One region of the Sphingobium amiense genome, then DNA from elsewhere that is predicted to be linked to it. Evidence: riboswitches for the same ligand, from Rfam matches in the RefSeq annotation. Region 1 holds a riboswitch; the other holds the start of a gene.
What was found. A riboswitch is a leader RNA that binds a small molecule or an ion and turns the genes downstream of it on or off. The one in region 1 is predicted to bind cobalamin.
Positions count from the first base shown of each region.

Region 1 (4,868 bases):
CACAGGATAGGGACCAATCGGCGCAAGGTCCAGCCTCTTGTGCCCCTCGCTTGCCGTTTACCGCTCCGACGCCGGTGCGCTGACCATCAGCGCGGGGCAGCGGGCGATCGTCATCGGTCGATCCCTTCCTGCGCGCGCACGCCGTCGCGGAAGGCGTGCTTGACATCGCGGATGGCGCTGACCGTGTCGGCGGCCGCGATCAGGGCGTCATCCGCCGCGCGGCCGGTAATCACCACATGCTGCATCGGCGGACGCGCTTCGATGGCGGCCATGATCTCGCCGACAGCGAGATAGCGATAGGTGATCGGATAGGTCAGTTCGTCGAGCACGACGAGGCTGATCGATGGATCGGATAGCGCGGCTCTGGCCTTTTCCCAGCCTGCCCGGGCGGCGGCGATGTCGCGCGCGCGATCCTGCGTTTCCCAGGTGAAGCCTTCGCCGCACTTTTCCCAGATCACATCGGGATGGGTGGAGAAGAAGGCGCGTTCGCCCACATTCTCCGTCCCCTTGATGAACTGGAAAACCGCGGCCCTGCGGCCATATCCCAGAGTGCGCGCGACCATGCCGAAGGCGCTGGACGACTTGCCCTTGCCATTGCCGGTGAGAACCAGCAGCAACCCCTTGTCCCGCGTGGCGGCGGCGATCTTGGCGTCGACCACCGCCTTGTGTCTGCGGGTGCGTTCGCGATGGGCTTCCTCGCTTTCGCTCATCGGGATGCTCGCGCGGCGAACAGGGATCGCGCGGTGGACAGCAGCCCGTAAACGCCTGCGGCAACAGCGCTCCACAACAGGGTCGAATAGAGGGTAAGCGGGAAATGGCGGGCGAGGCGCGGCAGGAAGCCAGCCAGCGAGGGATCGGCGAAACGGTCGCCCAGAAAGTAGAAGCCGCCGCTCGAAAAAAGCTGCGACAGGAACGCCGCGGCCACAAGAAGCAGGAGCAACAGCGGCAGCGCGGAGGCGACGGGGCCGAGCCTTTCAGCGCCGAAACGTCCGGCAAGCCACATCGTGCCATAGGCGGGCGCGAGCATCCAGTAGGCAGGGGTGACGCAGAAGCTCGACCGGCCTAACCAGCCGATCATGATGAAGTCGATAACGACGGCAAGCAGGAACAGACCCGCAAAAGCCCATGGCCTGCGCACGAAAAAGCCCAGCACGAAGAAGCTGGCGAGGCTGGTGTCGGGCAGGTGCACGAGATTGCTGACGTAATGGGTGCGGGTAGCGAGCATGACGAGGACGAGCGCGCCGAACAGGGCGAGATCGTGTCGGGAAGGACGGACCATGAAGGCCTCCTGACGAATGAGACGGACGAAGCAGCGCAGCGCCGGGCCTGCCGGCCTGCGCAGGGGATCGGGTTGCGCACCGGGGACGGCGCGCTCGGGCAATGTCAGATGCTGGTCATCACAGGCTCCCTTCGGCAACAACGCACAATGTGTCGTCCGCGAAGGTGTGCCTTCGTCCGCCCGGTTCATCCCGCCCGCGCAGAGAAACGACCGCAACAGGCCGGTTTCCTGACTTCCGGATCATCGCGCTCTCGCCGCCTTCTCGGGACGGATCCCAATGGCATGATGGCGATGCGCTCACCGGTTACAGTTGCGGGAGCAGTGCCGGATTGGGTGGCTTGTCGCCACCGCCCGGACTTCCCGATTAAGCCCTTTCGGGCACCCGTTGCAGCGGCGTCCATAAGCCAGCCCGCAGGCGCGCGCAACACTTCCCGCTTGCGGCGCGCGAAACACGCCGCTAGGGGCGGCTCCGCGACAGGTTCCCCGAGAGGGGATCAAAAGGGAACGGAGTGTAAAACCCCGGCTGCCCCTGCAACTGTAAGCGGCGAGCCGACCGGCCATTACGCCATTGGGACTTCACCGTCCTGAGAAGGCGGCCGGACCGGCCTTGACCCGTGAGCCAGGAGACCTGCCTGACGCGGTCGTTCTTCGTTCGGGCAGGGTGCACCGGACGTTCGAGGTTGCCGTCCTCCACGAGGTCGGCACACACCCTCGCGCAACGACAGCCACTGCCTGCCGGGATGCCCCGCGCGGGAAGCGATGCTCTGTCCGTGCCGCATTGAAGGCGCGGTCGGGCGCGCGCTTCTCTCGCGGGTCGGAACGGCAGGTCCACGCCGTTCGTACCGGAGGGAGCCGCACCATGCGTCCTGCCTATTTTTCTGCTGTTTATGTTTCCGCCCTTCTCGCTTCTCCCGCTCTGGCCGGAGAGGCCGGAATGGAGCCAGCGCCCGATCCGTCCATCGTCGTTACCGCGCTGCGCAGCCCCGTGGAGCAGGCGCGGACTTCCGCCACCGTCACTGTGCTTGACGAACCCGCCATCCGTGCGCAGCAGCCCATCGCGCTCACTGACCTGCTGCTGCGAACGCCGGGGATCAGCCTGACCCGCAACGGCGGCTTCGGCACGGCGACGTCACTGCGCATCCGGGGCGCCGATGCCTCGCAGACGGTCATGGTGATCGACGGCGTACGGATTTCCGATCCTTCGGCGACCGGCGGCGGCTATGGCTTTTCCAACCTGCTGATCGACGACATCGACCGCGTCGAAATCCTGCGCGGGCCGCAGTCGATTCTGTGGGGCAGCGATGCCATCGGCGGGGTGGTCAATGTGCTGACCCGTCGCGCCGAACGCCCGCTGGAAGGCAGCGTGGCGGTGGAAGCGGGCACCCATGACACCGTCAATGCGCAGGCCGGGATCGGCGGGGCGGGCGCGCTGCTCGACTGGCGCGTTTCCGGCTCGACCTTCAGCACGGACGGCATTTCGGCGCGCAGCAATGGCACCGAAGCGGACGGCTATCGCCGCACTTCGGCCAGCGGCACTGCGACGCTGAAAGTCGCGCCCAACCTCTCCGTCGATCTTCGCGGCTATTGGGCCGATGCCCGCAACGAGTTCGACGCCACGTCCGGCGATTCGCTCGCTTATGGGCTGACAAGGGAGTGGACCGGTTATGCGGGCGTCAATCTGGCGCTTTTCGATGGCCGCCTCGCCAACCGGTTCGCGGTGCTCCAGACCGAAACCGACCGCGAGAATTACGATCCGGCCCGCTCGATCCGCCCGCTGAACTTCGATGCGCATGGCCGCGTGCGCCGCTTCGAATATCAGGGGACGCTAAGGGCGTCGGATCAGGTGCAGGCAGTGTTCGGCGCAGAACGGGAAGAGCAGCGCATGACCAGCGCCTCGCCCGGTAACAACAGGGCGGCCTATGCGCTGGTGCCGCAGAGCGCCGACACCAACAGCGTCTATGCCGAACTGCGCGTGACGCCGCTCGACGGCCTTACCCTCAACGGCGGCGCGCGGCATGACGACCAGTCGCGGTTTGGCGGCAACACGGTCTTCACTGCGGGCGCGGTCTTCACCCCCAATGAGGGCCGCACATTGCTGCGCGCCAGCTATGACGAGGGGTTCAAGGCGCCTTCGCTCTACCAGCTCTTCAGCCTCTACGGATCGGCGGCGCTCCAGCCGGAAAAGGCGAAAGGCTGGTCGGTCGGGGCAGAGCAGACATTGGGAGACAAGGTTCACCTGTCGGCGACCTGGTTCAACCGGGATACCCGCAACCTCATTGATTTCGCCACCTGTCCGACGACCGGCAGCCTGCCCGCCGCCTGCTTCATTCCCGGCACCGCCACCACCCGCTTTGGCTATTATGCCAATGTGCGCAGGGCGCGCGCCAGAGGGCTGGAACTGGCGGGACGCGCACAGGCGGGCATCCTGTTCGCATCCGGCAATTATAGTTGGATTGCGGCGGAAGATCGCTCGCCCGGCAGCGCCGATCTCGGGCGACAGCTTGCCCGCGTGCCCCGGCATCTCGCCAATGTCGAAGGCGGCGTCGATCTGCCTCAGGGTCTGCGGGCGAGCCTGGCCGCGCGTTATGCAGGCAGAACCTTCGACCGGGCAGGAAGCGCGACCGTGCTGCCGGACTATTGGCTGATCGACCTGCGCGCCCAGTGGCGCGTCACGGACGGCCTGACGCTTCACGGCCGTGTCGAGAATCTGGCCGACAGGCATTACGAAACGGCGGGTGGATACGGCGCGCTTGGGCGGACCGTCTATCTCGGCCTCCGGAGCCGTTTCTGATGCTGCGCGCGGTGGAATCCGGTCCGGCGGTGGTGGTATGTTTCACCTGCCGCCTGTCGCCCGACCGGCGTGAGGACGAAAACGGTCGCCGGGGCGGCGCGCTGCTGATGCAGGCGCTGCACACGGTGCAGCAGGACGACCCGGACCTTGCCGGGGTGCAGGTGCAGGAAATGGCCTGCCTGTTCGCCTGCCAGAGCCATTGCGCCGTGCATGTGCGCGCGCCCGGCAAGATCGGTTATGTGCTCGGCCGGTTCGCGCCGGGCGAGGAGGATGCGCGTGCGATCCTGCGCTATGCCGCGCTTCATGCCGACAGCGCCGATGGCACCGTGCCTTATGCCCGCTGGCCACAGGGGGTGAAGGGCCATTTCATCGCCCGCACCCCACCCGAAGGATATGTCTGCACATGATCCGCTTCGATGACGAAACCCCATTCGCCCGCGCGCTGGATGCATTGCCCGGCGCGGATGACGGGTGGGTTCGGCTGGCGCGCGAGCGGCAGGCGAGCCTCACCAAGCCTGCCGGATCGCTCGGCCGGCTGGAGGACATCGCGACCTTCCTATGCGGGTGGCAAGGCAGCACGCTTCCTGCGCTGGACCGGGTGCAGGCGGTGGTCTTCGCCGGCAATCATGGCGTGGCCAGTCGAGGGGTGAGCGCATTCCCGGTCGAGGTGACGGCGCAGATGGTCGCCAACTTCCGCAACGGCGGTGCGGCCATCAACCAACTGGCGAAGGCATGCGGGGCGGAACTGTCGGTCGTGGCGCTCGACCTCGACCGGCCAACCGGCGATATTGCGCTCGA
Region 1 covers NZ_AP018664.1:3,079,595-3,084,462, forward strand. Annotated here, with positions in the region: gene cobO (cob(I)yrinic acid a,c-diamide adenosyltransferase) at 111-710, opposite strand; gene SAMIE_RS14990 (hypothetical protein) at 707-1,279, opposite strand; cobalamin riboswitch at 1,481-1,680, opposite strand; cobalamin riboswitch at 1,739-1,929, shown strand; gene SAMIE_RS14995 (TonB-dependent receptor plug domain-containing protein) at 2,139-4,070, shown strand; gene SAMIE_RS15000 (DUF1636 domain-containing protein) at 4,070-4,477, shown strand; gene cobT (nicotinate-nucleotide--dimethylbenzimidazole phosphoribosyltransferase) at 4,474-4,868, shown strand, end outside.

Region 2 (4,868 bases), 570 kb from region 1:
CAGCGACAACTGGAGTTGGCACTGGATCTTCTTCATCAACCTGCCGATTGCGGTGCTGTGCGTTCTTGCCGCGCAGGCGCTGCTGCGCCCTGTGGAAACGGAGATCGCCATCGTCCCGATCGACAAGATCGGGCTGTTCCTGCTCGTCTTCTGGATCGGTTGCCTCCAGATCGTGCTGGACATCGGCCGCGATCATGACTGGTTTGCCGACCCGATGATCGTGGCGCTCGCGGTGATGGCCTTCATCGGATTTCTGGTGTTCGTCATCTGGGAACTGACCGAGGAACACCCGGTTGTCGATCTGCGCGTCTTTCGCCATGTCGGCTTCAGTTCGGGCCTGTTCACCCTCTCCCTCTGTTTCGGCTCCTATTTCGCGAGCATCGTCGTCATCCCGCAATGGTTGCAGATGTCGATGGGCTATACCGCGACCTGGGCGGGCATCGTCACGGCGCTGACCGCCATGGCTGCGCTCTTCACCGCGCCCATCGCTGCGCGGCTCATGTCGAGCGTGGACGCGCGGCTGCTCATTTCGTGCGCCGTCGCATGGATCGGCGTCATGTCGCTGTGGCGGGCGCACTGGACCAGCGACATCAGCTTCGGCGAAATGGCTCTGCCCCAGTTCATCCAGGGGTTTGCGCTGCCCTTCTTCTTCATTCCGCTGACATCCCTGACGCTGGGGTCGGTCCTGCCGAGCGAGACGGCATCGGCGGCGGGGCTTCAGAATTTCGTCCGCACCATGGCGACCGCCATCGCGACATCGCTGGTGCTGACCGAGTGGGGCGATTCGCAGCGCGTGTCGCGCAGCGAGATGGCGGGCGCGCTGCAACCCGACCAGACCCAGACGCTTCTGGGCAATCTTGGCCTGTCCGCCGATCAGGCGCGCCAGACCATATCCAACATCGTCGAGCAGGAAGCGATCGTCATCGCCGTCGACCATGTCTTCTTCATATCGGCGATCATCCTTTTTGCCGCTGCCATTATCGTATGGTTCGCGCCCAAGCCGCGTTCCAATGTGGACACGTCCGCCGCGCATTGAGGTCAGGCGCGGGGAAGGTCTCCGGGCCGGTTGATATTGGGCAGGGTCAAGCCGGGAATCGCGACCTCCCGCGCGCCGGTCCGTTCCATCCAGCCGCGGATCGAGCGGCTGTTCTCCTCCTTCAGATGGGCATCGAGCAGCGGCGCCAGCGACGCAGGCCACCAGCCGAGCAGGGGCTGCCCCTCCAGCACCGCAGCCTCCGGCCCGAAGAGCAGCGGGGGCAGGGCAGGAGGATAGACCGGCATGTCGCATCCGGTGGTCAGCACTCCGGCAAAGCCCCCGGCCGCTGCATGATGGAGCGCGGCGTTCAGCCCGCCCAGCGGCCCGAGGCCGGGCGCGGGCCGGTCGGAAAGCCCGCCTTCCCGGCCGCAGATCACCCATGCGTCGACATGCGGGGTGAGCGCGGCGGTGGCGTGGTCGATCAGCGTCCGCCCGTCCGGCATCGCCGCCAGCGCCTTGTCGCTGCCGAAGCGGCTGGACCGGCCACCGGCGAGGATCGCGCCCAATAGGGGTGAAGGCCGCATCGCCGCTCCTTTTGTTGCGCGTCCGCAGTGCCTATAGCAGAAGCGATGCACAAGCCCGATCCCGCGCCGCTTTCCCGCTTCGACCGCATAGATGCCGCAGGATCAGTGCTGCCCGTCGACCGTCCGCTGGCCGAAGAAGTGCCCGTCGCCATCGAATTTAACGGCATCGGCTATGCCGTGCTGATGGCGACGCCTGCCGACCTGCCCGACCTCGTCACCGGTTTCGCGCTGGCGGAGCGGCTGCTGGGGGAAGGGGACGCGGCGCTCGATGTGGACCTGCATGAGAGCGGAGCGGGCGTCGTCGCGCGCGCGACGCTGCCTGCGGGGCGGACCGATGCCCTGCTCGAACGGGTGCGGCACCGCGCGACCGACTCCTCCTGCGGCCTGTGCGGGATCGAGAATCTGGAACAGGCGATCCGGCCCCTGCCGCCCGTCACCGCAAGGACGCAGGCCGACCGGGCCGCGATCTTCCGCGCGCTCGACGGGCTGCGGGCGCATCAGCCGCTCAATGCTGCGACCGGCGCGGCACATGCGGCGGCGCACGTAGATGCGGACGGGGCGATCCGCCTCGTGCGGGAGGATGTCGGGCGGCACAATGCCTTCGACAAGCTGATCGGTGCGATGCGGCGCGGGGGGAACGGCTGGGATGGCGGCTTTGCGCTGCTGTCGTCGCGCTGCTCCTACGAACTGGTGGAAAAGGCGGTGCTGGCGGGATGCCCGCTGCTCGTCACAATCTCCGCGCCGACCCGGCTTGCCGCGCAGCGCGCGCGCGAGGCTGGCCTGCCGCTGGTGGTGCTGGCGCGGGCCGACGCGGTGCTGGCGCAGGGAATCGCGCTGGACTGAACGCTCTTGGCAGAGGCTATCCTTTCCCCTAAGGGCGCGGACGCGGGGGCTTTGAGCGCCCGTATCTGACTCGCGCCGGTGCCCTTCGATGGGCTGAAAACGGGAATGTGGTGAGGGATATGGTCCCAATTCCACGGCTGTCCCTGCAACTGTAAGCGGTGAGCGCGATGCATCTGGCTCCATGTCCGGAGCCGGCCACTGGATTTGCGTCCGGGAAGGCCCGTGCATCGAAGCTGCGACCCGCAAGCCAGGAGACCTGCCGGCGTAAAGTCGCTCTTGCTGCGGTTCAGGGGATGGCCGGAGCACGGTTTTCCGTCGAGCGACGCCATGCGGCCGGGGCCGCATCGTGCCGCGCGCGGGGGACAATCAGGCGTCATCCCCTTCCGCATGGCGCGACCGCTTGCGCGGCAGACCCCGGCATCCAAGTCGTTCGACGCCGGGGCAAAGAGAATGAAAACACTGGGACTTTCAATAGTGGCCGTGCTGGCCGCCACGCCGGCGCTGGCGCAGGACGACAATATCGTCGTCACCGCCGCCGGAATCGAACAGCCGCGCGACGAGGTCGGGCAGGCGATCACCGTCATCGACGCGAAGACCATCGAAACGCGGCAGGCGGTCGACGTGGTCGATCTGCTGGCGACGACGCCGGGCGTCCGCTTCAACCGCAACGGATCGGTCGGCAGCGTGACCGGCGTGTCGCTGCGCGGCGCGGAGACGACGCAGACGCTCGTGCTGATCGACGGGGTCAAGGTCAACGACCCGAGCGGCATCGGCGACGGTTATGATTTCGGCCCGTTGCTGACCGCCAATGTCCGCCGCATCGAAGTGCTGCGCGGATCGAACTCGGTCGTCCATGGCAGCCAGGCCATCGGCGGCGTCGTCAACATCATGACGGGCGTTCCGGCGCAGGGCTTCGGCGCCAACGCTTCCGTCGAATATGGCTATAGCGACACATGGAGCGCGAAGGCGGACGTGTCGGGCAGCAGCGGCATCGCATCGGGCGGCGTGGGCGCGGCCTATTTCCGCACCGACGGCATATCCTCTGCGGCGGGCGGCACGGAGCGCGACGGGACGAAGAATATCGCCACCAACGCGCGGCTGAAGCTCGCTTTTTCCGACGCGCTGAGCCTCGACCTGCGCGGCTATTATATTCACGCCGACCTCGATTATGACAGCTTCTTCGGCGCGCCCGCCGACAGCAGCGACGTGAGCAAGCTGGACCAATATGTCGGCTATGCGGGCCTCAACCTCTCGCTGATGGACGGCAGGCTGACGCAGCGTGCCGCCGTCACCTGGCTGCGCAACGACCGCGACTATTATTTCGTGCCCGCGACCGACCCCGACTATGGTTACAAGGGCACGAACCTGCGCTTCGAATATGAGGGCGTCTATGCCCCCGTCGATGCCGCCAAATTCATCCTGGGCTATGAGCATGAGCGGCCGGACTATGATTTCTTCGGCTTCGGATCGACCGACAGCGCGCGGATCAACATCGACAGCGTCTATGGCCTCGCCATCGTCAAGCCGCTCGAAGGCCTCGCCGTGACGGGCGGCGTGCGCCACGACGATCACAGCCAGTTCGGCGGCGCGACCACCTTTGGCGCGAACGCCAATTATTCGCCCAATGCCGGGGCGACCAATGTGCGTCTGAGCTACGGCGAAGGGTTCAAGGCGCCGTCGCTTTACCAGCTTTACGACAGCTTCAGCGGCAATGCGGCGCTGCGGCCCGAGCGGTCGAAGAGCTACGACGTCGGGTTCGACCAGCGCCTTGACGACGGACGTGCCACCCTGTCGCTCACGGCCTTCCGCCGCGATACGCGCAACCAGATCAACTATGACAATGCGACCTTCACCTACGGCAATCTCGACCGCACCCGCGCGAAGGGCGTTGAGGCTTCGGTGGCGCTGAAGCCCGTGGAGGCGCTGACCGTCACGGGCAGCTATTCCTATATCGACGCGCGCGACCGGTCGCGCGGCTCGGCGAATTTCGGCAATCGCCTTGCGCGGCGGGCGGTCAATCAGGTGAGCGTTTCGGCGGACTATGACTGGTCCTTCGGCCTGTCGACCGGCGCGACCGTCACGATGGTGGGCGACAGTTTCGACAATGCGGCGAACACGCGGCGGCTCGACGGCTATGCGCTGGTGGGCGTGCGCGCGTCGCTGCCGATTGGCGAGCATCTGGAGATTTATGGCCGGATCGACAACCTGACCGATGAAGCCTACGCCACCGCCTATGGCTACAGCACCTATGGCCGCTCCGCCTATGGCGGCGTGCGTGTCCGCTTCTGACGCACAACCGGGGGAGGCGGGCGCAGCGCCCGCCTTCTTCCTATCGCGCGGCGTTCACCCGCGCGACGATGCGCCGCGCGGCGAGCACGTATGCGGGGCCGCCGCACACGGTCCACGCCTGCGGCACGCTGATGCGCGGGATGGCGGCGAGGGCGCGGTGGTGCAGCATTTCCGTG
Region 2 covers NZ_AP018664.1:2,507,630-2,512,497, reverse strand. Annotated here, with positions in the region: gene SAMIE_RS12110 (DHA2 family efflux MFS transporter permease subunit) at 1-1,036, shown strand, start outside; gene mobA (molybdenum cofactor guanylyltransferase) at 1,039-1,560, opposite strand; gene fdhD (formate dehydrogenase accessory sulfurtransferase FdhD) at 1,606-2,403, shown strand; cobalamin riboswitch at 2,463-2,681, shown strand; gene SAMIE_RS12095 (TonB-dependent receptor plug domain-containing protein) at 2,854-4,692, shown strand; gene SAMIE_RS12090 (ABC transporter substrate-binding protein) at 4,733-4,868, opposite strand, start outside.
Region 2: it holds a riboswitch for cobalamin, as region 1 does, so the genes downstream of both, SAMIE_RS12095 (TonB-dependent receptor plug domain-containing protein) here and SAMIE_RS14990 (hypothetical protein) in region 1, are expected to answer to the same signal.